3 regions of the Lactococcus sp. FSL K6-0773 genome follow, and region 2 is predicted to be linked to each of the others. Evidence: predicted binding sites of a transcription regulator. Region 2 holds the regulator's gene; each other region holds the start of a gene.
The links. The regulator NrdR, encoded in region 2, represses ribonucleotide reductase genes. The targets are predictions, from matches to a motif close to ACACNATATATNGTGT.
Positions count from the first base shown of each region.

Region 1: a site for NrdR is predicted at 5,263-5,278, ahead of nrdD (anaerobic ribonucleoside-triphosphate reductase). Genes of this name have one in related genera too.
Region 3: a site for NrdR is predicted at 3,194-3,209, ahead of MHB61_RS03795 (redoxin NrdH). Genes of this name have one in related genera too.

Region 1 covers NZ_JBBOVF010000001.1:1,543,174-1,551,227, reverse strand. Annotated here, with positions in the region: gene MHB61_RS07480 (S-ribosylhomocysteine lyase) at 1-432, opposite strand, end outside; gene MHB61_RS07475 (GyrI-like domain-containing protein) at 646-1,110, shown strand; gene MHB61_RS07470 (aldo/keto reductase) at 1,175-2,020, shown strand; gene MHB61_RS07465 (cysteine hydrolase family protein) at 2,200-2,712, shown strand; gene MHB61_RS07460 (DUF6036 family nucleotidyltransferase) at 2,831-3,379, shown strand; gene MHB61_RS07455 (hypothetical protein) at 3,376-3,660, shown strand; gene MHB61_RS07450 (LysM peptidoglycan-binding domain-containing protein) at 3,699-5,018, opposite strand; gene nrdD (anaerobic ribonucleoside-triphosphate reductase) at 5,362-7,605, shown strand; gene nrdG (anaerobic ribonucleoside-triphosphate reductase activating protein) at 7,602-8,054, shown strand, end outside.
Region 2 covers NZ_JBBOVF010000001.1:1,101,013-1,109,066, forward strand. Annotated here, with positions in the region: gene dnaI (primosomal protein DnaI) at 1-401, opposite strand, end outside; gene MHB61_RS05190 (DnaD domain protein) at 401-1,576, opposite strand; gene nrdR (transcriptional regulator NrdR) at 1,676-2,122, opposite strand; gene trmB (tRNA (guanosine(46)-N7)-methyltransferase TrmB) at 2,241-2,894, opposite strand; gene MHB61_RS05205 (phosphotransferase family protein) at 3,015-3,788, opposite strand; gene MHB61_RS05210 (Veg family protein) at 3,857-4,114, opposite strand; gene dnaB (replicative DNA helicase) at 4,309-5,676, opposite strand; gene rplI (50S ribosomal protein L9) at 5,682-6,134, opposite strand; gene MHB61_RS05225 (DHH family phosphoesterase) at 6,131-8,054, opposite strand, start outside.
Region 3 covers NZ_JBBOVF010000001.1:785,309-793,362, forward strand. Annotated here, with positions in the region: gene MHB61_RS03780 (isochorismatase family cysteine hydrolase) at 1-98, opposite strand, end outside; gene parE (DNA topoisomerase IV subunit B) at 303-2,237, opposite strand; gene plsY (glycerol-3-phosphate 1-O-acyltransferase PlsY) at 2,512-3,153, shown strand; gene MHB61_RS03795 (redoxin NrdH) at 3,327-3,545, shown strand; gene nrdI (class Ib ribonucleoside-diphosphate reductase assembly flavoprotein NrdI) at 3,547-3,969, shown strand; gene nrdE (class 1b ribonucleoside-diphosphate reductase subunit alpha) at 4,105-6,273, shown strand; gene nrdF (class 1b ribonucleoside-diphosphate reductase subunit beta) at 6,623-7,600, shown strand; gene ftsX (permease-like cell division protein FtsX) at 7,702-8,054, opposite strand, start outside.

The DNA.
Region 1 (8,054 bases), 440 kb from region 2:
AAGAATTTTCTTAGACCATTCTTTAGCACCGAAAAGTGAGTGATTACGGTAATTTCCGCATTCTTTTTCAGCAACACCAGGGACATTATCCCAACCAAATTCGTCACTTGCAAGCTCTTCTAGAGAAGATTTAATTACTTTAGCAATTTCTTCTGAACTATGTTCACCCCACATAATCATGTGGAAACCAGTTTGACATCCAAAAGGTGAAAAGTCAATCATGCCATCAATTCTATCGCGAATTAAACTAGCCATGCTATGCTCAATAGTGTGTAAAGCGGCCATTCCAATGGCATTCGCATTAGGTTGAACAAAACGAACGTCAAAATTAGTGATAACATCGCCTTTAGGCCCAGTTTCGCTACCGATTAAGCGGACATAAGGGGCAAGTACTTTTGTGTGGTCTAATTGAAAAGATTCTACTTCAGCCATAAGATATAGGATACAAAACTCAGCTGATAAAAGTCAGCCTTGTTAGTATCTCCTCCTTTATTTTAAATTCTAATTCTATTCTATCATTTTTTGAGCGAAATATTTTTTCATTTTAATTATAAAGTGGTAAAATGACTTTATAACGGTTTCAAAAGAAGCCTTATTGCTTAAAAAAGCAAGAAACATCATTGTCAAAAAGAGTGAGGAGGGGAAGTGAACATCAGAGAAGTTGAAAAGTCATCTTTCTCCATCATTGGAAAAGAAGGCTTAGGTAAAGCACAAGAAGCTGACATTTGGATTCCACCACTCTGGCAAGAAGCAACCAACGCTTTTGAGGAAATTATTCATTTGATTAAGCAGCCACTCACAATTTGGGGGGCCATGTCTGATGAATCAGGGCAATTTAAACCATGGAATAATGGTGGACTCTATCTGGCAGGCGTTGAAGTTGAAAATTCAGTGCAAAAGCCTGAAAATTGGACTAAATGGACACTTCCAGGCTTTCGTTATTTCGTTGTTGAAACAACAACTTATGAAATGAACAAGACTTATTCAGATATGTGGAATTATTTAACTCAAAATGATTTAAAAATTGTTGGAGCAGTACAAGAACATCAATCAATTTCAGCAGAAAATCCTGAAGAGTTAGAACTATGGTTTCCAATTGAAAGAATATAAAAGTCCAAATAGTTTCATTGATGACGAATTGTTGTATTTTAAAAATTACTAAGGAGAAAAAATCATGACATTAACAGACACTTACACACTAAACAATGGCATTAAAATTCCAAAAGTTGGCTTTGGAACTTGGCAATCTGCGAGCGGAGAAGAAGCTTATAATGCGGTAAAAGCAGCACTTGAAGCAGGATATCGTCATATTGATACAGCGGCAGTTTATAAAAATGAAGAATCAGTCGGTCAAGCAATTGCTGATTCAGGAATTCCCCGTGAGGAACTTTTCGTTACAACAAAACTTTGGGGTGTAGGAACAACAGAGGACGCTGCGGAAGCCTTGGATGAATCCTTGAAAAAATTGGGACTTGATTATGTTGATTTGTACCTCATTCATTGGCCAAATCCTAAAGCATTCCGCCCTGATTTTGAAACACGTAATCTTGCAGTTTGGAAAGCCATGGAAGCAGGCGTAAAAGCTGGTAAGATCCGTGCAATTGGTGTCTCAAACTTCCACCCACGTCACCTAAAACCATTGTTGAAATTTGCTGAAATTAAACCAGCAGTTAACCAAATTATGGTCAACCCAAGTGATCAACAAGAAGAAATTGTAAGTTTTAATGTTGACAACAATATCTTGACTGAGGCTTACAGCCCACTTGGAACAGGTAAAATCTTTGAAGTTCCAGAACTTGCAGACTTGGCAAGTAAATACAACAAGAGTATTGCTCAAGTGGTATTACGTTGGTCTCTTCACAAAGGATATTTACCACTTCCTAAATCAGTAACCCCTGCAAGAATTAAAGAAAATGCAGAAATCTTTGATTTTGATTTAAGTATTGAAGATATTGCTTTTATTGACAGCCTTCATGGAAAAGCTGGTTTGGCTAAAAACCCTGATGAAGTTGATTTCTAAAGAATAATTATGAACATATTTTACTGACAGATTGTTTACATCTCTTAAAAGACAGCAGAGAATTTGGTCAGTAATTTAAAAAAGGTCTGTCAGTAAAATTTTGCTGACAGGCTTTTTAGATTTTTGCTATAAGATTTTTGCTATAATAAAGAAAAATGATCAAATATCAAGGAGAAATGATGAAAAAAGCACTTGTTTTAGTTGATTTTCAAAATGATTTTATTGATGGAAGTTTGGGCACAAAAGAGGCACAAGCCATTATCTCAAATGTCATTGAAAAGCTCTCTCAATATTCTAAAGAAAATCGTCTAGCAACCCAAGACACCCATTTTGAAGATTATTTAACGGCACAAGAAGGCAAAAATCTGCCAGTTATTCATTGTCAAAATGGTACTTTTGGTTGGGAAATTCGTAAAGAAGCTCAAGTTGGCTTTGCTAAAATTTTTGAAAAAACAACTTTTGGTTCCAGAACATTGGCAGAATTTATTCGAGATGAAAATTATGATGAAGTTGAACTTGTCGGAATTTGTACGGATATTTGTGTTGTTTCCAATGCCTTGTTAATCAAAGCCTATGCGCCAGAAGTAAAAATAAGTGTTGATGCTTCTTGCTGTGCTGGAGTTTCACCTGAAAAACATTTGGCAGCACTTGAAACAATGCGTTCTTGTCAAATAGAAATCACGAATGCCTAATTTTGGTAAAAAGTTACTGACAGGTCTGTCAGTAATTTCAACTTGACAAAATCCTTATGATAATTGATAATGGAGTGAGAAATAAGAAAAATTTTGAAGGTGAGTGCGAGGTATAAATTTGGATTATCATCAATTATTTTCCCGCTTGAACGAAAAACTTTCAGAAGAAAATTTGCAACTTCACTTACATTGTGTTGGTGGTTTCGTCCTTGAATACTATGGAATGAAGGCAACAGAGGATATAGATGCCTTTTATGAAAGTACCGAAAAAGTTGAAAAAATCATTCAAGAAATTGGTGAAGAATTTCATGTCGGAACCTCTAATGAACCTTGGTTGAGTCAAGCAGTCGGCGAAGTCATGTCTCATTCAAAAACAGATGAAACAATTATTTTTGTGGAAAGTCATTTGACTGTTGGTCTGTCATCACTCGAATCTATTCTTATCGATAAAATACAGGCTGGCCGAACCAAAGATGTTCCAGACATCGCAAAAATAATGAAAAAATTAAAAATTGAAAGTCCAGATCCTCTCTTAGAACGATTTAAACATACAGATGGTTCAGCAGACCCAGCGGTCATTTTAGAGGCTTTTAGTTTAGCTTATGGCGAAGAAGCCTTAAAAAATTATTTACGAAAAAATCCAAAAATACTGAGGTTATTGCAATGACGTGGATTGAATATCTCCTGAATGCTGCTCAAAAGTCTAAATGGAATTTAGAACTTTGGGTCCGTTATTTAAATAAAGTGATTCAACGGGACAAAATTTTACTTTCAAAAACAGATATTGATTATTTAATGAGTTCTGAAGAATTAACTTCTTTTCAACGCGTTTTTCTTGAACTCGCGCTTGAAAAAGAAACAACACCTTGGGAAATGACTGTTGGCATGTCTGAACCGACTCAATCGATTCATCTTCAGTCTGTTTTAAAAGAATTAAAAAAAGAATGAATTAACTTTCATTCTTTTTATATTTTATAAATTACAATTTATTTAATACGAAGATATTGACCAATTAAAATGGTATCACTTGATAAATGATTCCAAGCCTTAATTGAAGCAATTGGGCTACCAGATTTTTGTGAAAGTCCCCAAAGTGTATCTCCTTTAACAACCTTATGGATAGAGGTATTTGAAGCTGCAGAAGAGTTAGAAGTTGAACTCGTAGAGGCTGAGCTTGAACCTGTTGAAGAACTTGAAGAACCGGCAGATTGTGAAACAATCAAGTTTTGTCCAATGAAAATTGTATCAGAATTCAAATGATTCCAACTCTTGAGTTGAGCAATCGTCGTTTTATATTTGACAGAGAGTCCCCAAAGCGTATCACCAGATTTAACCTTAATCGTCGTCTGTGAAGCTGGTTTGGCAGGAGTGACCGAAGTAGTAGGCGTTGTAGTTGCGGCAGAATTTCCTGAAGAAGTTGAACTATTTGCATTAGACGAAGAACTTGAAGTTGTCAATACAAGCTTTTGCCCAATATAGATGACTGTACTTTTAAGATTGTTTGCGCTTTGAATTTGAGCAACACTAATTCCATATTTTTGCGAAATTCCCCAAAGTGTATCGCCAGATTTAACTGTATAAGTGGTTGAGCTTGTATTTGAATTATTATTGGTATTTGTAGCTGTTGAACCACCGGAATTAGAAGTACCAGCAGAAGAAGCACCGTCAAAACGAGTCAAATTATATTGAGAAATAATTCGATTCAGGGAAGCACCATAATTAGGGTCAGTTGCATATTTTCCTGTTAAAGCTGCGGTTGCAGCTTGATAAGTTGCCGCGTTTGCTCGCCAAGCTTTAGCATAATAAGGACCATTTCCAAAGTTTGTAGTTTTTAAAACATAAGCATTGTCTTGGAAACTTTGATTAAAGGAAGGATAAACCCTAAATGGCATATCTTTTGTGACCCATTTACCATTGAGATATTCTTGAGTTTTAAAAACAACGCTTTTTCCTTGATAAGTTCCTTGAATACCGAATAAATTATAATAGGGGGCACGAGAAAGTTGGCTTGAACCCCAGTTACTTTCCAAAATAGCTTGAGCAATCATAACTGAAGGATAAAGACCATTACTATCGGCAACTGGTTTTGCTGATGCAGCAATACTTTCAATAAAAGCTTCTGTCGAATTGGTTGCAGCCTGAACCATTGGGCTTGTTTGTTGGAGCAAAAGCTCATGAGTGGTCGTCAAAGTTCCTGCAATGAGAACAGCGCCAGCAAATTTGGTCGCTGGTTTATAAAAAGCCAGTGGTTTTTTGGCTTTCTTTTTTAAATGTCTATTTTTAACTTTAATACGAGAAACTGGCATAAATAATTCCTTTCCTGAAAATACAGAATAAAATAAGTACTACCCTATTTTACCACGGTTAATGGAAGAAAAAGATGACAATTATGTGGCGGTTTGTAAACGTTTTTTATTTAATGTTTTATATTGGCTAGAAAATGTGAAAATTTAGAGAAAAAGTCTGATTTAAGACGCAATGATTACATTTTAAATACAAAGAGATTATATTTTGCTTTGCGAAATTGAGAAAAGGGAACGAAAACAAGCAACACAAGATATTGTGTGTGTTTACATAATTTAACCTATATATTGTGTCATTTCCGAGAATTTGATAAAATAGATGATGTAATTGAAGAGGATGGTTAATATGAAAAGTGAAGTAAAATATCAAGATGTAACACTAGAAGAAATTAATGTGATAAAGCGTGACGGACGCTCAGTGAAATTTAACAGTGAGAAAATTTTTGATGCTTTGACTAAAGCGGCTAAAAAAGTCGAACTGACAGATATGTCGGTTCTTTCAGAACTTACTGACAGAGTAGTCAGTGAAATCTTTACTCGTTTTTCTGAAAATGTCAAAATTTATGAAATTCAATCGATTGTTGAGCAAGAACTCCTTGAGTCTGGTGAAACTCAATTGGCTGAAGAATATATCTCTTATCGTGCTAACCGTGATTTGGCCCGTACCAAAGCAACGGATATCAATTTCACGATTGAAAAATTAATTAATCGCGACCAAACTGTCGTTAATGAAAATGCCAATAAAGATTCTAACGTTTTCAATACTCAACGTGATTTGACAGCTGGTGCGGTTTCCAAAGCAATTGGTTTGAAACTTCTTCCGCCACATGTGGCAAACGCTCACCAAAAGGGTGATATTCATTATCATGACCTTGATTATAGTCCATTTACTACAATGGCTAACTGTTGTTTGATTGACTTTAAAAATATGTTTGAAAATGGTTTTAAACTTGGAAATGCGCAAGTAGATTCGCCAAAATCAATTCAAACAGCAACTGCGCAAGCCAGTCAAATCATCGCTAATGTGGCTAGTTCACAATATGGTGGTTGTTCATTTGACCGTGCCGATGAAGTATTGGCGCCTTACGCGAAATTAAATTATAAAAAACATTTAAAAGATGCACAAAAATGGATTGATGGTGCTGAAAAACAAGAAGCTTATGCTCGTGAAAAAACAGCCAAAGATATCTATGATGCAATGCAATCTTTAGAATATGAAATTAATACTTTGTTTACTTCAAATGGTCAAACGCCTTTTGTAACGGTTGGTTTTGGTCTTGGAGACGATTGGTATTCGCGTGAAATTCAAAAAGCAATTTTGAATGTCCGGATTGGTGGTTTAGGTTCAGAACACCGTACTGCCATTTTCCCTAAATTAATTTTCACACTCAAACGTGGACTTAACCTCGAAGTAGGGACACCAAACTATGACATCAAAGAACTTGCACTTGAATGTTCAACAAAACGGATGTACCCTGATATTTTGAGCTATGATAAAATTGTTGAATTAACAGGTTCATTTAAAGCTTCAATGGGTTGTCGTTCATTCTTGCAAGGCTGGAGAGATGAAAATGGGAATGACGTGACTGCTGGACGTAATAATCTTGGAGTTGTTACAGTTAATCTTCCACGTATTGCTCTTGAAGCCGCTGGAAATAAAGAAAAATTCTGGGAAATCTTCAATGAAAGAATTGAAATTGCTCATGATGCGCTTGCCTTTCGTGTTGAACGTGCTAAAGAAGCACAACCTAAAAATGCACCTATTCTCTTTATGAATGGTGCATTGGGACGCCTTGATGCCGAAGGTTCAGTTGATGAATTGTACAATAAAGAACGTTCAACTGTAAGTTTAGGTTACATTGGACTTTATGAAGTGGCGACTACTTTTTATGGCCCAACTTGGGAAAATAATCCTGAAGCTAAAGCTTTTACAATTGAAATTGTGAAACGAATGCATGAAGATTGTGAAGATTGGTCTAAAGCCTCTGGTTATCATTATTCTGTTTACTCAACACCGTCAGAAAGTTTAACTGACCGTTTCTGCCGAATGGATAAAGAAAAATTCGGTTCAGTTGCAGATATTACTGACAAAGATTACTATACTAATTCTTTCCACTATGATGTGCGTAAAAATCCAACTCCATTTGAAAAATTAGAGTTTGAAAAAGACTATCCTGTTTATGCCAATGGAGGATTCATTCATTACTGTGAATATCCTGTTCTTCAACAAAATCCGAAAGCTCTTGAAGCAGTTTGGGACTTTGCCTACGATCGTATTGGATATCTTGGAACAAATGCACCAATTGACCACTGCTATGCTTGTGGCTTTGAAGGAGATTTTGCGGCAACGGAACGTGGATTTAAATGTCCACAATGTGGCAATGATGATCCTAAAACCTGTGACGTTGTCAAAAGAACTTGTGGATATCTTGGAAATCCGCAAGCACGTCCAATGGTTCATGGTCGTCACAAAGAAATTTCATCACGTGTAAAACATATGAATGGTTCTGTCGGAGCTTTGAACGATGGAAATTTAATTGATTCAGTCGAAGTTGACGAAGCGAAATCAAAATATTTTGCGGAGAAATAAGTATGAACAATCCAAAACCAGGAGAATGGAGAGCTGATGAACTCTCACAAAATTATATTGCAGATTATAAACCCTTCAATTTCGTTGATGGTGAAGGGGTGCGCTGCTCACTTTATGTGAGTGGCTGTATGTTTCATTGCGAGGGCTGCTATAATCAAGCCACTTGGTCATTTCGTTATGGAACGCCCTATACCAAAGAGCTTGAAGATAAAATTATGGCTGACCTTGCTCAGCCTTATGTCCAAGGACTGACGCTTCTTGGTGGGGAACCTTTCTTGAATACGACATTTTTGATTCCTTTGCTCAAACGGATTCGTCGTGAGTTACCGGATAAAGATATTTGGTCATGGACAGGTTATACATGGGAAGAGATGTTGCTTGAAACAGATGACAAATTAGAAATGCTTGATTTGTTAGATATTTTAGTTGACGGTCGTTTTGAATTATCA
Region 2 (8,054 bases):
GGTTTGATTCTTTGAACATCATCAAGGGCAATATCTGCCAAAGTGACTTGTTTTAAATCTTTTGGAAGTCCAATAATATTCATACGTCGCAAAAGGTTTTGAGCTGCTTGTTGCTGCGCCAATTCATTTGTCGTTTGATATGAAACATCAGCATAGCCGTGATTCATGATTAAAACAGGTTCATAACCGTCAGCTGCCCGTTTTTCACCTTTTTCAAATTTTTCATGCTCACGAACGTATTCATAAAACTTGGAGTAAGAGCGTTGAATTTCGTCAGAAGTCATTTGATGTTGGGCAATAAAAGCTTGCACATCAGCATTTTTTAATACTTCTGCGACTAATTTTTCAAAATTTTCACGGATGTCTTGACGTTTTCCTAAGATGTCTCCGATAGATTCCATTAATTTTGCTCTCCTTTCAGTTTTTTGAGAGAGTCAAGCCTTATTTTCTCAAGTTTTGCAAGTTCTTCTTGGCTTGTCTTATTTTCATAATCTGGATTTGACCATTTTGGTGCTTCTTTTTTGATTTTCATTGGTCGTTTTTCTGCTCCAGTTTTTGCTTTAGCAGCAGCTAATTCTTCTCGTTCCAAAATTCGTTTTACCGCTGTTTCAGCTGTAAATACTTCGTTTCTCATCCAGTCGTTGGCTAATGCATTTACAAAATTTGGATTTAACGACGCATTTTTTTGCTGTACTAAAACATAGTGAATCAAAATATTTTGGACTTCTGCTGGCAAATTTTGGCGACTTAAATTAGTTAAAAGCTTATGTTCTTCCGAACTGACAAAGCCTCCAGCTTGCGCTTTTATCTGTCGGATGAAATCATCTGGTTCATGAGATTTACTGATGACAATCAAATCGGCAAATGCTTTAGGAAAAGCTGAAAGTGCTGGTTGCGGTTGGCTAGCTCCTGAAAGACTTCTCATCAAATTATTCATGTTCAAAGTTTTATCAGCATTGGCTGTTTTTTCTGCTTGCTTGAATAATTCGTACCAATTGAGTTCAAATTTTTCTGCTAGTGAATAGAGCGTTAAGGAGTCTTGATTTTCATTGTTTAAATGATAGCCTTGACGTTCCATAATACTTTTAAAGGCCCCCATATCAAAACGTTCATTTGTATTTGAAGGGTTTTGTTGAGCTTGTGAGTCAAAACTAACTTTGTAAACTTCATGAAATTTCTTGGAAACTTCTTTTCCTTTCGGTTCCATTCTTTTAGCTAAAGCAGCTACTCGATTTTCACCAATTCTTGAAATCAAAAGTTGTCTATAAAAATCATCTGCAAGGAAATTTTCAAAATTTAGCGGACTTTTTACTTCAAAATAAAGACTGGTATGATCATCATAAACACGAACTAATGATAAGCCAGATAATTTATCTAATGCTTCAATAAAAGGATTGAGGCCGAGATTTAGATATTCCAAAAAGTGAGAAATTCTTCCAGTAGAGAAGCTTAGCATTAACTGATAAAGCGCAAAGGCATCCGTGCCAATGATTGGTAAATAGAGCAGACGAAAAGCCTCAGCGTCAAAGCTGGTCTTTCCTCGATTAAGCATTGTAAATGAATCTCCTGCTCTCATTTTTTTCCTCACTTTTTACTGACAGAAAGTTCAGCAAGCTGATCTTTCTTTTATTTGCCGATAAAATGCTCCTTATTCAGTCACTTTTTACTGACGGATTTATTTTTTGGTAATATTTTTAAGGAGCTCTTCTAATTCACTGACATCTTTGAATGAACGATAGACGCTGGCAAATCTGATATAGGTGATATCATCCAATTCAGCTAATTCTTGCATCACAAATTCACCAATAACATCTGATTCAACTTCATTACTGTCTAGTTGACGAATTTTTCTTTCAACATTTGCAACTGTTGTTTCAATATCTTCACTTGATACTGGGCGTTTGTATGCTGAACGAACTAAACCACGAACAATTTTTTCACGATTAAAGGGTTCACGTTTGTCATCTTTTTTGATGACTAAAAGGGGCATTTCTTCGATACGTTCAAAGGTTGTGAAGCGAAAACCACATGATTCACAAACACGACGACGGCGAATAGCATCTTCGGCTTGTCTTGAATCAACAACTTTTGATTCTTCAGAAGAACACTTTGGACATCTCATTTTATTCTCCTTAATAGATAATAAATTCTTATTAATTTTACTGACAGAAAATTGGTTTAGACTTTCTTATTCTGTCAGTAATTTTTTTCATTAGTTTTAATGACAGAAAGCAACTTATTTACTTCTTAGGCAAAAATTTTGCTTCTAATCGATAAATTACTTGACCTTTTTGTGAGAATTTTTGCTCATACTCGGTCATTACATTTTGAGGTGCAAATTCTTCGTCTTGGTGTAAATCTAACCAAACTTTTTTAAGTTCCATGCCATAGTTAGCTAAAGAAACTAAAGAATATTCAAACAATCCACGATTGTCAGTTTTGAAATGAATTTCACCTTCAGGACGTAAAATCTTTTCATAAGTTGCAAGAAAAGATTTATAAGTCAAACGACGTTTTTCATGACGTCCTTTTGGCCAAGGGTCAGAAAAGTTCAAATAGACTTGATCAATTTCACCATCAGCAAAATATTCACTCAAAGCAGCTCCATCAACAAGCATCATTTGTACGTTTGGCAAATCTGCTTCAATTGCTTTATCTAAAGCATAAGATAAAACTGATAATTGCATATCAATTGCAATGTAATTTATTTCTGGATGAAGAGCTGCCATTCCTGTGATGAAAGCTCCTTTTCCACAACCCACTTCAATATGAATCGGATGATCATTTCCAAAACGTTCTGACCAACGTCCTTTAAAGTCCGCTGGATTTTCAACTACGATATGTGCGTTTTCAGCAAGCATTTCGCCTGCCCCTTTACGATTTCTGACGCGCATTTTTACCTCAATTTTTTAATTTTTGATAGAAAATCAGCAAAAGTGATCTTCTATTTCTTTATTTTTATTATTCAATTATAAGCCAAAAAATAGGAAGGTCCAAACCCTAGCCTATTTTTACTAAAATAATTCACAAAATTTACGAAGTCCCAAGATTTCTTGATTCACTTCTTTCATTTTTCCTCTAGAAAGATATTCAGAGATTTGGCGAAGAAAAGAAAGTTTTCCATACCAAGCCACTTTATCCATAATATCTGAACGAGGTCTAACACCAGATGTCATCAACCACAAAGACCAGTTATTTGGTTTAATATAATGTGATAAAACATGTGCCATATCAACCATTGAATCTGATAAAAAGACGGTATCCCAATCTACTAAATAAATTTTTCCTGAATTATCATCCACTAACCAATTTTTATGATTGACATCGCCATGAACGACTACGACCTCTTCATTTTTGATTTCGGGAACTTGTTGACGCATTTCTTCAATGATTCCTGACAAAAAATGATTTGTTCGTAAAGCCTCAGTATTTTGGACACAATCCTCTAATAATTGTTCAGGAAGAATAATTTGACTTCCCAACTTCTTATAAGATTCAACCAATTTTTTTGAGTCATGCAAATGTGCTAAAATATGATTAATTTGGCGGTCTTCCATATCCTCAGGACTTAGTGTATGACCGTCAATCCAAGGTTGAGCAGATAAGGTATCGCCTTCAGCCGTACGTTTTGTCCATAAGACTTTTGGCGTGATTCCCTCAAGATAAATACTCGGCAAAAATGGACTGCCGTTTTTTTTAATAAAAACGCGTTCCTGATCACTTTTCCCAAAAAATGCATTGCCAGAGCCACCTTTAACAGGCGTCATATCCCAATCGGCTTTCATCATCCTTATCTCCTCCTTTCCTTTAAAAATCTATTAATCATTATTTGAACCATTTACTTTATTCCTCAAACTTATGCGTTTGGATAGTGAATTAAAATAGTTTGAGTCAAAATGTCAGCATATTGATATGACTCAGTTGTTTTAGGACCACGAGCCGGAATATTTTCAATAATGAAATGTGTTGCATAGGCTTCAATCAAGTTCACTTTATGACGATTTTCGCGTTTACGACCAAATTGTGAAGTAATTTCAATCGTTTCACCCAAGTGTGCTTGAACTTTTTCACGAATGTCAACGATTTTTCCTATTTCTTGATTTTGGTTATCCATTTTTTCCTCCAAATAAGACGTAAAAGTCGGATTTCTCCGAACGCTTACCTTATAAATCTAATTTTATCCTTGATTATATCTCTCTTTTTTGATTAAAAGAATCAAATTTTATAATGTATTCTTTATCGTTCATTTTTATTAATAAAGAGAATTAGACAATTACTCATATTATAACACGAATTAGTCAAAAAAATCTAGTCGCCATATCGGTTATCAATACTTGCGAATTTATTATGCTCTTTAATAAAGAGTAATTCGACTGTTCCACGGCTTCCTGAACGGTTTTTTTCAATAATAACTTCAACTTTATTATCTTCCAGAATCTCTTCACCGTCTTCATCTTCACCAGTTCCACGTTCATAATAGTCATCTCGATAAAGAAATGCGACAATATCGGCATCTTGCTCGATTGACCCAGATTCACGGATATCAGACAAAACTGGTCGTTTATCTTGACGTTGTTCCACTCCACGTGAGAGCTGTGAAAGGGCAATAACAGGAACTTTTAATTCTTTAGCTAAAATTTTTAACTGACGAGAAATTTCAGAAACTTCTTGTTGACGATTTTCTCGACCAGTTCCAGAAATCAATTGTAAGTAGTCAATAACAATCAAACCAAGATTTCCTGTTTCTTGGGCTAATTTTCTTGAACGCGCCCGAATTTCAGAAATCTTTATCCCTGGTGTGTCATCAATATAAATACTTGCTCTTGATAAAGTCCCTGTTGCCATGAAATAATCATTCCATTCTTGGTCATTTAATTGTCCAGTACGTAAGCTGTGTGAATCAATTGAACCTTCGGCAGCAATCATCCGGCTGACAAGACTTTCTGCCCCCATTTCAAGAGAGAAAATTGCAACGGTCCGGTCTTGCTTTGTCCCAATATTTTGAGCAATATTTAAGGCAAAAGCTGTTTTACCAACCGCTGGACGAGCCGCAAGAATAATCAATTCTTCTTCATGAAGACCTGTTGTCATGTTATCTAAAGCGGGATAACCTGTTGCGATACCTGTAATATTAGACTTTTGTTGAGCTTTTTGCTCAAGGTCATCCATATGAATCGCTAGGACATCAGAAATTTTCTTAAAGCCATTTGTATTACGTCCTTGTTGGACGTCAATTAAACTTTTTTCTGCTTGAGCTAAAATATCGTCCGCTGGTGAATCTTGTTCATAAGCTTTTTCGACTGATTCAGTTAGACGATTTATCAGTTGACGGAGTAATGATTTTTCAGCAACAATCTTAGCATAATAGGCCGCATTTGCTGCGGTGGGGGTTGCGGTGGCAAGTTCTGCAATATAAGCAATCCCACCAATTGCCTCCAGCTCCCCTTGATTTTCAAGATGTGAACGAATGGTTAAGACGTCAATTGCTTCACGAGCATCAGATAATTTTTCCATTGTCCGAAAAATTATCTTGTGAGCATTTTTATAGAAATCATCTGAACTTAAAAATTCTTTAATTTCGACTAAGCGTTCGCTATCTAAAAAAACAGCCCCAAGAACGGCCTGCTCAGCAGCTAGGTCTTGAGGCGGGGCTTTTATTAAATCAATTTCGGGCATTTAGTTTAGGCCTCGCTAATTTTGACTTTAACCACGGCTGTCACATCACGGTGAAGTTTAACTGGTACATCTTTTGTTCCCAAAGCTTGAATTTTGTTAATCAATTGAATTTTGCGTTTATCTAACTTGAGATTAAATTGACTTTTAAGGGCTTTTGCGATATCTGCTTTATCTACAGCACCAAAAGTGTGACCTGTTTGTCCAACTTTCATTTTGATTTCAACAACAGTGTCTTCTTTTTCAAGAACTTCTTTAAGGGCTTTTGCTTCTGCTAAAAGTTCTGCTTCTTCTTTTTCCTTAGCTTTGGCTTGACCTTTCACTTCAGAAAGAGCAGCTGCTGTAGCAACTTTTGCCAAATTTTTCTTAATTAAAAAGTTTTGAGCATAACCTGTTGGGACTTCTTTAATTTGACCTTTTTTTCCTTGTCCTTTAACGTCTTCTAAGAATACAACTTTCATTTTTCGTTTTCTCTTTCTTTTAGTATTTCAATTAAATCTTCTTGCACTTCATCGATATATTTTTCATATATTTGGGTTGCAGCATTATTAAAATGTCCACCCCCACCCATTTGCTCCATAATCGTTTGAACATTAAAACCATTTCGAGAACGAGCAGAAATAGAAATATAGCCATTAGTATGTTGTGTAATTGCAAATGCAGCAGTAATCCCTGCCATATCTAGGAGAGTGTCAGCAGCTTTTGCTGTTGCTATATTATCATATTTTTGATGTTTAAGTCCAACTCCTAAAGCAATTCCTGGTAAAACCATTTTTGCATTAAGAACAATTTCATTGGCCTTCTTATATTTATCAAAGTCAGTAGCCATAATCATTTTAATTAAATCGTTATCAGCTCCACGAGAGCGCAGATAAGCTGCTGCTTCAAATGTTCTTTCGGTCGTTGTTTTTGTAAAGTTTTTAGTGTCTAATTCAATACCCGCAAGAACAATACTAGCTTCAATGGTTGACATTTTTCTTTGATTGTTATCATGGAATTGAAGAATTTCGACAGTTAATTCACTAGCAGAGCTTGCTGATGATTCAATATATGACAAAAGTGCATGTTCTGGAAAATCATCATCACGTCTGTGGTGGTCAATGACTACTAATTTCTCAAATGATTTATAGAATTCAAGATTTAAGGTTTGACTTGTTTTTGAATGGTCAACCATGATAAGTAATGAATCTTTTTTCTTCAGTTTTTGGGCAGTTTCTAACTGGACAATATGCGTAAAACCATCAGAAGACTCATTCATTTTATTAATTGCACGCTCAACATCTGGCAATAACTGTTCAGGATCATAAACGACAAAGGCTTCTTTTCCAGACATATTAGCAAATGCCTTCATAGCCACCGCTGCTCCAAGCGCATCCATATCTGTAAAGCGATGTCCTACAATAAAGACATCTTCTGCTTCGGCAATAATTGTCCGAAGTGCTGTTGAAATGGCCCGTGCTCTTGTTCTGCTTTTTTGCGTTCTACTTTCGGAATTACCGCCGAAATAAACAGGACGAGCTTGAGGAGTATTTTCTCTCAGTACAACTTGATCTCCACCACGGACTTGGGCTAATTCAAGATTATTTAGAGCAACTTTACCAATAACTGGAAAATCATTCCAACCATAAGCCACACCAACTGAAAGAGTCAAAGGAATTTCTTTTTGAGATGAAAGTTCTCGAAATTCTTTTAGAACAGAAAATTTATCGTTAATCATTTTTTCAAGAATACGATAATCACAGAAAAAATAATGGCGACTGCTATTAATACGGCGAAGATAAACTCCATATTTGTCAGCAAATTCTTCTAAAAATGAAGCGATAAAACTATTAATGGCTGTTCGACCGCTGTCAGTAATTAAATCTGTAGCATCATCATAATTGTCAACAGAAATCGCACCAATAACCGCACGACTGTCATTAAATTCTGATTTAAAAGCAACTTCTTTTGTGGCATCAATTAAATAAATAAGATTCTTATCAGAATCAAGTTCTGCGACATATTTTTGCTTACCAAGGGTGATATATTGGTCATCGCTCGCATTTTTCAATATCTTTTTAATATCGTCACGATTGATAACTTTGTCATTTCCCTTAAAAATCATATCAATGAATGGATTAAACCATTCAGGTTCAAAGGTTTCACTATTAAAACGGATGACCCCAATTGGCATATTATCCAAGGTAGCATTGAGCGAATTTTCTGCTTCATCATTAATTTTACGAATAAAATCTTGACGACGCAATTGATAGTTTTGAGTTTGTGATAGTAAAATGAGTGTAATCGCTATGTTCAAAATCAACAAATAAATCCAAATTGACCAACGTGTTGCTGAAACATGAACAACAACAGTCTCAATGATTTGAACAATAACCATTATG
Region 3 (8,054 bases), 320 kb from region 2:
TTTTCAATAATTTTATCCCAGCCATAAGGAACAGCATCTTTCGCTAATTTTTTAATGAATGCTTGCAAATCAATAATAATTAAAGCTGATTTTTGCATTTTTTCTCTTTTCGTTTTTTATCTTCTTTTAGAATTTCTTCCATTATATCATAGCTAACAAAATGAAACAAAGTTTCTCTTGCTAGCTTTGCTGGCTTACGAATAGGCTTGTTGTTACACCTAAAGTGAGCAATAGTGATACTTACATCATAAATTAAAGTAAAAAACCTCGAAAAATCGAGGTTAATTATTAAAGAAAGTAACTTAGAATACTGTTTCTTCTTCCATTGTAAATTTCACATTATTTTCAATCCATTTACGACGAGGTTCAACTTTATCCCCCATCAGTACTGAAACACGTTTCTCTGCTTGAGCTGCATCATCAATGGTCACTTGAATCAATGTCCGAGTTTCTGGGTCCATTGTTGTTTCCCAAAGTTGGTCAGCATTCATTTCTCCAAGTCCTTTATAACGTTGCAAATTAGCATTTTTACCAAATTGCTTGCGAAGTTCTGCTAACTCACCATCTGTCCAAGCATACTCAATTTTTTCTTTTTTGCCTTTTCCTTCACTCATTTTATAAAGTGGTGGAAGGGCAATATAGACATGACCCGCTTCAACCAATGGTTTCATATAGCGATAGAAGAAAGTCAATAAGAGCGTTTGAATGTGTGCTCCATCAGTATCGGCATCGGTCATAATAATGATTTTGTCATAATTACGGTCGGCCAAGGTAAAATCTGCCCCAACGCCTGCACCAATGGTATAAATCATTGTATTGATTTCCTCATTTTTGAGAATATCTTGCATCTTAGCTTTTTCGGTGTTAATGACTTTACCACGCAAAGGCAAAATGGCTTGGAATTTACGATCTCTTCCTTGTTTAGCGGACCCTCCGGCAGAATCTCCTTCGACCAAATAAAGTTCATTTTTATTTGGATTTTTTGTTTGAGCAGGGGTTAATTTACCAGACAAAAGTCCTTTGTCTTTTTTAGATTTCTTTCCATTTCGTGAATCTTCACGCGCTTTACGAGCCGCTTCACGAGCCTCACGGGCTTTGATTGCTTTACGAATCAAATTTTGCGCTAATTCGCCATTTTCCATCAAATAGAAACTTAGTTTCTCAGAAACCAAAGAATCAACAACTGGACGAGCTAAAGGAGAACCCAATTTATCTTTGGTTTGTCCTTCAAATTGGAGATGTTCCTCAGGAATTAAAACTGACAAGACGGCTGTCAAACCTTCACGATAATCCGAACCTTCGAGATTTTTATCTTTCTCTTTGAGTAAATTTACTTTACGAGCATATTCATTCATTGCTTTCGTAATTGCCGTCTTCAAACCTGCTTCGTGCGTTCCGCCATCTTTTGTTCGGACATTATTGACGAATGAAAGAATGTTTTCTGAATAGCCATCATTATATTGAAGGGCAACTTCAACTTCAAAACCATCTTGTTTTCCTTCAAAATAAAGAACTGGAGTCAAACTGTCTTTATCTTCATTAAGATAAGAAACGAAATCTTGAACCCCATTTTCATAATGAAATTCTTCTTTTTCATCTGTTCGTTTATCTTCAAGACTAATCGTCACTTCTTTTAAAAGAAAAGCAGACTCATTTAGTCGTTCTGAAATGATATTATATTTAAATTCTGTTGTCGAAAAAATGCTAGAATCCGGCATGAAGGTAACTTTAGTCCCTGTTTTAGACTTTGGTGCTTTCCCAATTTTTACTAAAGTTGTCGCTGGATGTCCACCATTTTCAAAACGTTGACGATAAACAGTCCCGTCACGAGTAATTTCAACTTCTAACCAAGTCGAGAGGGCATTTACGACTGAAGATCCAACACCATGGAGTCCACCAGAAGTTTTATAACCCCCTTGACCAAATTTACCACCTGCGTGCAAAATAGTAAAAATTACTTCCACAGTGGGAATACCCATGGCGTGTTTCCCAACTGGCATTCCCCGTCCTTCATCTTCTACTGATAAAGAACCATCAGCATTAATGGTCACTGAAATTCTGTTACCAAAGCCAGATAAAGCTTCATCAACCGCATTATCTACAATTTCCCAAACCAAATGGTGCAAACCAGTTCCGTCAGTTGATCCAATATACATTCCTGGACGTTTTCTGACAGCATCCAATCCTTCAAGAACCTGAATCGCACTGTCATCATAGTTATTAATATCTATTACCATTTATTTTCCTCTCATCGAAAGCCTATATCTTCTATCTAAATCACTATTTTTTTATCCACAATGAGCTAATAAAAAATATTCATCTTGATTATTGTACCTTGTTCAGAAAGCTTTGTCAAAGGACTGCTGACAATTTTTTCATCTAATAGTGAGAATTTTTCCAAAAGTAAGTGAAGATGTTTCAATATTGTCAGTAATCTTTATTAAAAATATGATATAATTGTACAGTTAAAAGAGATTATCGATTTTAAACGAAATAAACTTCGGAGAACTTATGCTTACTATTATTCTTCTTCTCATTGCCAGCTATCTTTTAGGGGCAATTCCATTTGGCTTATGGATTGGCAAGATTTTTTTCAAAAAAAATCTCCATGACTATGGCTCAGGAAATACTGGAACAACCAATACTTTTAGAATTCTAGGTGTAAAGGCAGGAATTTCAGTTTTTGCTTTTGACTTACTAAAGGGGACACTTGCTACTCTTTTACCCCTTTTCTTCCATATCAATGGTGTTTCACCTCTAATTTTCGGTCTTCTTGCTGTCATTGGACATACTTTTTCAATATTCGACCGCTTTAAAGGTGGTAAAGCTGTTGCAACTTCTGCTGGTGTGATTCTTGGATTTAGTCCGCTCTTCTTAATTTACCTTCTTGTTGTCTTTATCATTGTCCTATGGCTTTTTAGCATGATTAGTCTCTCTAGTGTGATAGGTGCTGTATTTGCTTCATTGGGAATTCTTATTTTCCCTAGCATCGGATTTATTCTTACTTCCTACGACCTTTTATTCTCAATTATTATTTTTGTTTTAGCAATTATTATTATTTTACGACATAGAACAAATCTCAAAAGAATCAAAAATCATTGCGAATCCCTTGTCCCATTTGGTTTAAACTTATCAAAACAAAAAGAAAAATAGCACAATATGTTGTGTTATTTTTATAATTTTACATAATTCAACACAATATCTAGTATCTTTAATTTGACTAGATATTTTTTTTACGATAAAATAAGACTATAAAAAGTTGAGAAAAAGTCAAAGACTTTTTACTCTCACTAATAAAATACGTTTGTCCTCAAAGGAGATTTAAAATGGTTACAGTCTATTCTAAAAACAATTGTATGCAATGCAAAATGGTCAAAAAATGGCTCTCAGAACATGAAATTGCCTTCGATGAAATCAATATCGATGAACAACCTGAATTTGTTGAAAAAGTGATTGAAATGGGATTTCGTGCTGCACCTGTCATTACTAAAGATGACTTTGCCTTCTCTGGTTTCCGTCCTAGCGAATTAGCAAAGTTGGCTTAATATGAAACTTGCTTATTTCAGTGTGACTGGGCAAACACGTCGCTTTGTTTCCAAAACAAACTTACCAAATGTCGAAATCAGTCCTGACGATGATATAGAAATGAATGAACCTTTTCTTTTGATAACGCCAAGTTATGCCGAAGAATCTCCAACTGTTTCTAAATCAATAGATGTTATGGACCCTGTTTTTGACTTTATGGCTTATAATGATAATTATAAACATTGTCTAGGAATTATTGGTACAGGAAATCGTAATTTCGCAGGTATTTATATTTTTACTGCTAAAGAACTTTCTGCAAAATACCAAATTCCGCTTTTATATGATTTTGAGTTTAATGGTACACCAGCCGATGTTGCTGCTGTCGAAAAACTCGCTACACAGCTTGACAAAGGAGCGAAAGTCACCTTCAAAAATCCGCTGTGATTTTATGGCTTCACCTTAATGAGTGAAGCCTCTTTATTTTTAACTTTTTATTTCTATTAATTAGTTTGAACTTATTATAATATTAGAGTTCATCCCTCTGTTCTTTATGGTTGAACGCTTTAAGAAAGGTCACTTATGTCTCTAAAACAACTTAAAGATGTAACTTATTTCAAGCTTAATAACGAGATTAATATTCCCGTTAATGGTAGCATTCCTCTTGCTAAAGATAAAGAAGCAATTACTGCTTTTTTTAAAGAAAATGTCGAACCTAATCGTTATGAAGCCGATACATATATCGATAAACTCAATTGGCTCGTTAAAGAAGAATATCTAGAAGCTGAGTTTCTTGAAAAATATAAACCCGAATTTATTACCAATCTTCGGAAAGAATTGAGTAAATTTGAATTTCATTTTGATTCATTTATGGCTGCTTACAAATTTTATAATCAATATGCCATGAAAAACAATGACGGTTCTCTCTATCTTGAAGATTTTGAAGACCGTGTGTTAATGAATGCTTTATACATGGCTGACGGCGATGAAAAATTAGCTAATAATCTTGCTTTTGCAATGATTAATCGTCGTTATCAACCTGCGACTCCGACTTTTCTAAATGCTGGACGTAAGCGTCGTGGTGAATTTGTTTCTTGTTTCCTTCTACAATTAACTGATGATATGAATTCAATTGGACGAACAATTAACTCTGCCTTGCAACTTTCTAAAAATGGTGGTGGTGTTGGTCTAAACTTGACTAATTTACGTGCTGCTGGTGCACCTATCAAAGGTTACGATGGAGTGGCAGCTGGTGTCGTTCCTGTCATGAAACTTTTTGAAGACGCCTTTTCTTATGCCAATCAATTGGGGCAACGTCAAGGTGCTGGTGTTGTTTATTTATCACTATTCCATCCAGATATTATGGAATTCTTGTCCACTAAAAAAGAAAATGCGGATGAAAAAATTCGTGTTAAAACACTCTCTCTTGGGGTTACTGTTCCTGATAAATTCTATGAATTGGTTAAAAAGGGAGAAACAATGTATCTCTTTGAGCCATATTTTGTTGAAAAATATTATGGTAAACCTTTTGCCGAAGTCGATATTACAGCTGAATATGACAAAATGGTAGCCAATCCAGAAATTCGTAAAACATCGATTAATGCCCGTGAACTTGAACAAGAACTTTCAAAACTTCAACAAGAATCTGGTTATCCTTACATCGTAAATGTTGACACAGTCAATCAAGCTAACCCTGTTGATGGTGTAATTTCAATGTCTAACCTTTGTTCTGAAATTTTGCAAGTCCAAACGCCTTCTGTTTTGAACGATGACCAAACTTATAAGGTGGTTGGAACTGACGTCGCTTGTAACTTGGGTTCAACTAATGTTTTGAATATGATGACTTCTAGCAATGAATTTGGAACTTCTATTGAAGCAATGGTTCGCGCTTTAACTTTCATCTCCGAAACTTCAAACCTCGATACTGTTCCAACTGTTCGTAAAGGTAATGATGAAATGCATGCGATTGGGCTTGGAGCAATGGGCTTACATTCTTTCTTAGCACAAAATCAAATTCATTATGACAGCAAAGAAGCCGTTGAATTTACTAGTGTTTATTTCATGTTGTTGAACTATTATACTTTAGTGGCTTCAAATAAATTAGCTGTTGAAAAAGGGTCTAGCTTCAAGAATTTTGAAAAATCTGCCTATGCTGATGGTTCTTATTTTGATAAATATTTAACACATGATTATTTTGCAGCTGTCTCTTCTAAAGTTCAAGAACTTTTCAAAGGGATTGCTGTTCCAACAATCGAGGATTGGACTGCTTTACGTGACACAGTAAAAACTTCTGGACTCTATAATTCATACCGTATGGCTGTGGCTCCAAATGGTTCTATTTCTTATATCAATGACTGTTCTTCTTCTATTCACCCAATTGTCAATCGCATCGAAGAACGTCAAGAAAAGAAAGTTGGGAAAATTTATTATCCAGCTGCTGGACTTGCCACTGAAACAATTCCTTATTACAAATCAGCTTATGATACAGATATGCGTGCAGTAATTGACGTTTATGCAGCTGCTACAGAACATGTTGACCAAGGTTTGTCACTCACTTTATTTATGCGTTCAACTTTACCTGAAGGTCTCTATGAATGGAAAGTGGCAAATAATAAAATGACAACTCGTGACTTGTCTATTTTGCGTAACTATGCTTACAAAAAAGGAATCAAAACAATTTACTACATTCGTACATTTACTGACGACCAAGAAGAAGTCGGTGCTAACCAATGTGAAAGTTGCGTTATTTAATACAACAGAAGCATTGGTGCTAAAGCATCTATTGCTTCTACGGAAGCCGCTAAGACGGACTTTCTATTTTCTTACTTGTTTTCATTCATTAAAGTATCATCAATGAATGAAAATGGGGTAAGCATTTGCGAAATGTTCTAAAACGATTATTGACATTAACTTTTGATAAATTATCGAAAGTTTTTGGTCTAATGAGTCCCTATTTTTACTGACAGCTTCGTTGGTAAGTGAAAATTTACTGACAGAATTTATGACTAAGCTAAAAATACTGACAGTATTTTCTGTCAGTAAATAAATGAGAGAAAGGAATTGAGTTTGCCCTTTTTAAAGCAGGCTCATATCTTAAAATATGTCTGAAACTGAAAATCTTACTGTCCCCACTTATTACAGTGCCATTGACTGGAATTCTATTGAGGATTCTATTGACAAATATACTTGGGAAAAATTAACAAGTCAATTTTGGTTAGATACTCGTGTTCCTGTATCTAACGATTTAGATGACTGGCGTAAACTTCCTCAATTGGAACGTGATACCTTTGCTAAGGCCTTTGCTGGTTTGACATTGCTTGATACTTTGCAATCTGTTGATGGTGCTGAAGTGCTCAAACATGATGCAAGAACACCTCAAGAAATTGCCTGTTTCAACAATATCCAATTTATGGAATCTGTTCATGCAAAGTCTTATTCAACAATTTTTTCAACTCTAAACACGAAAAAAGAAATTGAAGAACTTTTTAATTGGGTAGATACCAATGTTTATATGCAAACAAAAGCCGAAATCATCAATAAAATTTATGAATCTGGTACTCCTTTGCAAAAGAAAGTGGCTTCTGTTTTCCTTGAAACTTGCCTCTTCTACTCTGGTTTCTATACCCCTTTGCGCTATCTTGGAAATAACAAAATGATTAACTCAGCGGAAATTATTAAATTAATTATTCGTGATGAGTCAGTTCACGGTACTTATATTGGTTACAAATTCCAACTTGGTTTTAATGAGTTATCTGAAGATGAGCAAGGTGAATTCCGTGATTGGATGTATGAATTGCTTTATCAACTTTATGAAAATGAAGAAAAATATTCTCATTTACTTTATGACAAAGTTGGTTGGACTGATGAAGTTTTAACTTTCTTGCGTTATAATGCCAATAAAGCTTTGATGAATCTTGGACAAGATCCACTTTTCCCTGATACCGCAGCAGACGTTAACCCAGTGGTTATGAATGGAATTTCAACTTCGTCATCAAACCACGACTTCTTCTCACAAGTTGGTAATTCATACCTTCTTGGTGAAGTGGAAGCCATGTCTGATGAAGATTATGAGATCTAATTAAACAAATTTAAGAGTCTGTCAGTAAATAAGTAAAAACTTATTTACTGACAGCTTTTTTTAGCAAAAAAAGAGAAGATTTAACTTCTCTTTTATTTTTATTAAATTTTAAGGAAACGACGCATTGATAAGAGGGCTCCAAATGAACCAATCAAAATACCAATCACGGCCATCAATCCAACTATTGCAGGAATGAACTCTTTAGGAGCAAACATTGCAAGTTTTTGTGACTGAAGACTTGGTGTCAAGCTAACAAAAGCAAGACGATAAGCCCAAGCAACAATAAGTCCTGGAATAATTGAACCTAAAAGTCCAACCCAAGCGCCTTCCAAGAAGAAAGGCCAACGGATATAACCATTTTTAGCCCCAACCAGACGCATAATTTGAATTTCACGTTGTCTTGATAGGATAGTAATTCGAATGGTGTTAGAAATCAAGAAGACAGCAACGAAAA